DNA from 2 places in the Xanthomonas campestris pv. campestris str. ATCC 33913 genome. Region 1 is predicted to be linked to the other one. Evidence: predicted binding sites of a transcription regulator. Region 1 holds the regulator's gene; the other holds the start of a gene.
The links. The regulator FliA, encoded in region 1, starts transcription of late flagellar genes. The targets are predictions, from matches to a motif close to TAAAGTTTNNCNNNCNNNGGCCGATAA.

Region 1 (3,207 bases):
CGGTTGCGCGAGAGCACCAGTTCGCCGATCAGGTTGACGATGGCGTCCAGGCGCTTGGTATCCACGCGCACCGTCTGTTCGGCTTCGGCGCCACCGCTCTTGGCTGCGGCCTTCGGCGTGGCCTTGGCACCGGCGGCGGCCGGTGCCTGGCCGGCGGGCACCGCGGCGAGCGCAGCAGCCTTGGGCGCGGATTTCACCGCCGGCGGGCCGCTCTTGGCATCGAACTGCGCGATCAGCGACGCCGGTGCATGCGGCACCGGGTCACCCGAGCCCATCGCATCGAGCATGGCCTGCAGATAATCCAGCGACTGCTGCGCGGCATCGAAGTGATGCGCCTGCAGCACCGCCTGGCCGGAGCGCGCCATGCCGAGGGTTTCTTCGGCGGCGTGGCACAGCTCCACCATGGGCTTGATCGCCAGAAAGCCGGCGCCGCCCTTGAGCGTGTGGAAGCCGCGGAACACCGCGTTGAGCTGGTCGGCTTCGTCTGGCGCCTGTTCCAGCGACACCAGCTGTTCGCCGAGGCGATCCAGGATTTCCTGGGCCTCGACGATGAAATCGGCAGCAATATCGTCTGGAACAGCACTCATGGTTACAACCCCAATCCGGACAGCAGGTCGTCGGCGTCGTCTTGCGACACCGCGTGACGGTCCAGGCCCTTGACTGCAGGACCGGCAAGACCGCCGTCGTCTTTCTTCGGCTCGGTGCTTTTCGGCGGCAGGCCGAGGGCACCAAAGCCTTCATGCACGCGCCGCACGATGCCGGCCACGCGCCGAATGATCTGGCCGCTCAGGTCCTGGTAGCTCTGCGCCAGCGACAGCTCGGTCAGGTTGTGGCGCATCTTGTCCATCAGCGCGCCCTGGTCCTGGTTGAGACCACCATCGCGCAGCTGGTTCGCCAGCAAACGGCATTCTTCGACCAGATCCAGCGTGCGATGGCTGGCCTTTTCGGTCATTTCCACCACGTGGTCCAACCGCGAGCAGGCGTCGTCCAGCTCGCCGGCTTCTTCGGGCACGGTGGGCAGTTCGCCCAGGGCCTGGCCCAGTTCGCGTGCAAGCCGGCTCAGGCCCTGCATCATCGGACGGGTGCGCAAGGCGGCGAGGTGGTCGACCTCGCGCTTCCAGGCGGCTTCGTCACCGCTTTCCAACGCATCGAGCGCGCCCTGCAGGCGGTCGATCAGCGCGGCGCGTTCGGCATTGGTGTCCACGGTGGCGTTCATCAGGCGGTCGCCGCCAGACGTTCGAACACCTTGCCCAGCTTTTCTTCCAGGGTCTGGGCGGTAAACGGCTTGATGATGTAGCCGTTCACGCCGCACTGGGCGGCTTCGATGATCTGTTCGCGTTTGGCCTCGGCGGTCACCATCATCACCGGCAGGTGCTTGAGCTTGGCGTCGGCGCGGATGTTGCGCAGCAGGTCGATGCCGGTCATGCCGGGCATGTTCCAGTCGGTGACCACGAAATCGAACGGGCCCGCGCGCAACGCAGCCAGTGCGCTGTTGCCGTCTTCGGCCTCTGCGGTATTGGTGAAGCCGAGATCCGCCAACAGATTCTTGACGATACGGCGCATCGTCGAGAAGTCGTCCACGATCAGGATCCGCATGTTCTTATTCACATCAAGCTCCTAACACGAAAAAATTAATCGTCAATTTCGACACCGGCATCTGCCAGCTCGAAGACTTTGAGGCGGCCGCGCAAACGCACCACGGCCTGGCCATGGATCTGGCAGACGCGCGACTCGCTGACACCGAGCACGGCGCCGATTTCCTTCAGGTTCAATTCCTGTTCGTAGTACAGCGACAGCACCAGCTGCTCGCGCTCGGGCAACTGGCCAATGGCCTTGCCCAGCTCGCGACCAAACTCGCCGCGCTCCATCATCTGCTGCGGATTGGGGCCACCCTTGGCGGTGGTGTCCAGTTCGCCGTGGTCTTCGATGCGCGATTCCAGGCTCAGCACCTGGCCGCGTGCGGCGTCTTCCATCAGGCGCAGGTAGTCGGGCAGCGGCATCTCCATCGCGGCGGCCACTTCGGTGGCGGCGGCGGCGCGGCCGGTGTTCTGTTCGATCTTGCGCACGGCGGCGGCGGCGTCGCGGGCCCGGCGGTGCACCGAGCGCGGCACCCAGTCGCCCCGACGGATCTCGTCGATCATCGAGCCGCGGATACGGATCGAGGCATAGGTTTCGAACGAGGCGCCCTGGTCGGAGTCGTAGCTGCGCGAGGCTTCGATCAGGCCGATCATGCCGGCCTGGATCAAATCGTCCACTTCCACGCTCGCCGGCAGGCGCGCGGCCAGATGGTGGGCGATCCGGCGCACCAGGTCGGCGTGCTGGGTGACCACATCGTTGGCGTTATTGCGTTGCACGGCACGGTACTGGGCCGTGGCGGTCGTTGCGGTGGCGGTACTCATGCGGCCACTCCCCGTTGGATGATGCGTTCGACGAAGAACTCGACGTTGCCGCGCGGCACGGTGGGGGCCTGCCAGCGCGAGGTACGGCGTGCGATTTCGGCAATGGCCTGTGCCGAGGGACTGGCCGGGTAGGCCTTGATGACCGGTTGCTGGCGCTGCACCGACAGGCGCAGCCAATCGTCCTGCGGCACGTGGCCGAGGTAGTTCAGCGAGACATCGCCGAGGAACTTTTCGCACACCCGCGAGAGCTTGTCGTACAGCAGGCGGCCTTCGTTGGGGTCGCGCACCATGTTGGCGATGATCTGCAGGCGGTCCACGCCGCGTTCGCGCGAGAGCACCTTGATCAGCGCGTAGGCGTCGGTGATCGAGGCCGGCTCGTCGCAGACCACCACCACGGTGTCCTGGGCGGCCTGGCAGAAGGTCAGCACGCTGTCGGTGATGCCGGCGGCGGTGTCGATGACCATCACGTCCAGGTCGCGCTCCAGTTCGGAGAACACGTTGACCAGGCCGATGTGCTGGGCCGGGGCCAGTTCGGCCATGTGGCGGCGACCGGAGGCGGCCGGCACCACGAGCACGCCGCCGGGGCCTTCGATGATCACTTCGTCCAGCGTGCAGCGGCCGGCGATCAGGTCGGCCAGGGTGTACTTGGGCGACAGGCCCAGCACCACGTCCAGATTGGCCAGGCCCAGGTCGGCGTCGAGCAGCAGGGTGCGCTTGCCCATGTCGGCCAGGGCCACCGCCAGGTTGGCGGAGATGTTGGTTTTACCCACGCCACCCTTGCCACCGGTCACGGCAATGGTGCGCACCG
Region 2 (3,207 bases), 1.8 Mb from region 1:
GTGAGCGCCCGTCCAGACGAGGCAAAGCCCGTGTCATGGCAACGCTGAGGGTGTGAGATGGCGCTGGGCGGAGAAGACGAGGCGCATCGTGGTCTGCGACGCTAGCGCGGCCGGGCCGCCGGCAGTGCCGGGCTGGTGGCGCAAGGTGGACTCTTGGGACGCGCAGCAGCAGCGTCGCGCCGCTGCAGCATCCGGCCGGCGACGGCCGCAGAGCGCGCTACAGGGCACGTGACGCATTAAGCCCTGGAGGAGGAGCGCGCCTAGGCGCGATGAAGCGCCACGCGGCTACTGGCTGCGCGGAGCGCTGATCCGGCACAAGGTCCGGCGATCATTACCGCGCGAACGCTAGCAGCACCCTGCACAGCGTCAAACGTGCGAGAGGCCTTACGGCAGCCAGAGTTTCTCAAGATCGCGGAAGCCCCAATCAGTGGGGCTTTCCATCTGCACGATGCGGTCCTGGCACTCCGCACGCGACAGATCGATGTCCTGCACCAGCACGTGGCTGCGCAGCTTGGCCGAATAGAACACCCGTACCTTCGGCTTGAGCAAGGACTCGGCGGCCTGTTCGATCACCACCGCCAATTTCTGCGACTCCAGCCGCACCAGCGAGCCCACCGGGTAGATGCCCAGCCGCCGTACGAAGGCCTGGAACACCACCGGGTCGAAGTGACCGGTCCACGAGGCCATCCGCTTGAGCGATTCGGCCGGGTCCCAGCCGCGCTTGTAGGGCCGGTCAGAGCTGATCGCATCGTAGACATCGCACACCGCGCCCATGCGCGACATCAGCGAGATCTCTTCGCCTACCTGGCCCTTCGGGTAGCCACTGCCATCCATCTTTTCGTGGTGATGCATGGCGATTTCCAGCACCACCGCGTTCTGCACGCCGCCGGCCAACAACAGGCGATGGCCATCCAGCGGATGCCGGCGGATGACGTCCATTTCTTCGTCGGTGAGCTTGCCGGGCTTGTTGAGGATATCCAGCGGCGTCACCGCCTTGCCCATGTCGTGCAGCAGGCCGCCCATCGCCGCCTCCACCACCTGCGCATCGGGCAGGCCGAGCTGGCGCGCCAGCCCGCTCATCAGGCCGGCTACCGCCATCGAATGCAGGTAGGTGTAGTCGTCGGCGGTCTTGAGCCGCGCCACGCTGATCAAGGCCTGCGGATGGCGCAGCACTGAATCGTTGATGGCCTCCACCAGCGGCATCGCCGCCTCGGTGTCGACAGTGCGGCCCAGCCGCACGTCGCGAAACATTTCTTCCACCACGCTACGGCCGTCTTCGAAGATGCGGCGCGCGCGCACCACTTCGGCCTCGATGCCCACCTTGGGCGCAACGTTAGCGGCGCGTGCGGCGCGTTCGACAGGCGCAGCCACTGGTGGTTCGGAGGCTGCAGGCGTGGGCGCCGGCGGAGCGGGCTCTTCCACTGCGGCGGGCGCAGCCGCTTCCACGTCCAGCCCACGTGCGGTGTCGATCACCAGCTGCTCGATGCGGCTGTCGTGGATCTTGCCCACATCGTCGGCATCGACCAGGAAGGAGGTCTTCCAGAACGGATGGTGCACCCACGCGCCCAGCAGCTTGTAGACATACATGCCGGGGCGGAGTTGGTCGGAGTCGATGGTTCTGAGCATGCCGGCGCTGGTCTGCAAGTGGTCCGCATAGCGCCCACCACAGGCGTGGCGGGTCTGCGGAGTTATCGGCAGCCGCGCAGGATTCTTTGGGCCGGGCGCAACCGCAGCCGCCTCCCCAACCGGCAATAGGCAATGCCCGCTGAGCGGTTCAGCGCTCCGGCAGGCGCATCGCCACCACCGCGGCAGCAGCGAACAACAACGGCACGCCGCATGCCAGATACAACATGGCCGGCGACCACCCGGCATCCAGCAGCACCCCGGCGCACAGCGGCGAGGCAATCGCGCCCAGCCGCCCGATCCCGATCGACCAGCCCATGCCGGTGGAGCGCACCGCCGCGGTGAACACCACCGGTGCCACCGCATACAGCCCACCCATCGCTGCCGTCAGCGCGGCACCGGTCAGCAACGCGGTGGCAAATGCCCAACTCAGCACCGTGCTGCTCAACCCGAATGCGACCATCCCCACCGCCACCAGCACCAGTGCGCCGGCAGTGAGCCACGACAAGCGACCACGCAGGGCCAACCAACTGAACAGCGTGCCGCCCACAATGCCGCCCAGATTCAACAGCACCCCACCGGTGACACCTTGGCCAGCCGACAGGCCCGCGGTCACCAGCAGCTTGGGAGTCCAGCTGAGCACGAAGTAGAACGCGAACATCAACAAGAAAAATGCCAGCGCGATCAACAGCGATTGCCGCCGCAGCGCACCTACGAACAGGGCCGCATACCCCTGCACCTGCCCGGCCGCCTGCGCAGGCGGCAGCGGCAACTGCGAATGCGGCGGCATCCCCATGCGTGCCAGCACCGCGTTGAAGCGCGCCTGCGCATTGGGCGGCCGGCGGGCGATCAGGAACTCCAGCGATTCGGGCAAACAGGCCAGCACCAGCGGGACGCAGAGCAACGCGCCGAACGCGCCAAGCCAGAACACCGATGGCCAGGACCAATGTTGCAACAGCAGCGCGGCAATCGCGCCCCCAATCGTCGCCCCGACCGGATAACCGGTGGCCTGCAGCACCGTCGCCGTGCTGCGCCAGCGTGCAGTGGAATATTCGGCGGCAGTCACCGCCACGCAGGCCAGCATGCCGCCGATGCCGACACCGGTGAACGCCCGCAGCGCGCCCAGCTGCCAGGCAGTGCCTGCCAGTGCGGAGGCGCCCATGCCGACAGTCAGGATGGCCAGACACACCAGGATCAGCGCACGGCGGCCAATGCGGTCTGCCCACGGCGCCAGCACCAGCGAGCCGACCGCCATGCCGACCAGCCCGGCACTGAACAGCGCTCCCAGCAGCTTGCCCGACAGCTGCCAGTCGGCCGACACGTGCGGGGCGGTGAACGCCATCGCCATCACGTCGAAGCCGTCGAGCATCGTCAGCAGCACGCACACCGCCACGGCCCTCCACTGGAACGGCGTCATGCGCTCCAAAACAAAGTGCGCGGAAGTTGGCGTGCCTTGAAGCATTGGCGTGTCCTGTGAGGGGGGCTGATGTGGCGCAGCGGTGGCACAGGTGCATCCACGCTGCGCGATGGGAAAACGCGCGGACGCACCCTCGAAAACCGTGTGTGTTGCGACAGACGCAACGG

Region 2: XCC_RS01830 (HD-GYP domain-containing protein) is a predicted target of FliA. The motif match lies at 1,689-1,715, and genes of this name have one in related genera.

What each region holds. Positions count from the first base shown of each region.
Region 1 is NC_003902.1:2,228,346-2,231,552, forward strand. Features, by position in the region: gene XCC_RS09895 (chemotaxis protein CheA) at 1-587, opposite strand, end outside; gene XCC_RS09900 (protein phosphatase CheZ) at 590-1,216, opposite strand; gene cheY (chemotaxis response regulator CheY) at 1,216-1,608, opposite strand; gene XCC_RS09910 (RNA polymerase sigma factor FliA) at 1,632-2,399, opposite strand; gene XCC_RS09915 (MinD/ParA family protein) at 2,396-3,207, opposite strand, start outside.
Region 2 is NC_003902.1:419,697-422,903, reverse strand. Features, by position in the region: gene XCC_RS01830 (HD-GYP domain-containing protein) at 385-1,626, opposite strand; gene XCC_RS01825 (MFS transporter) at 1,775-3,085, opposite strand.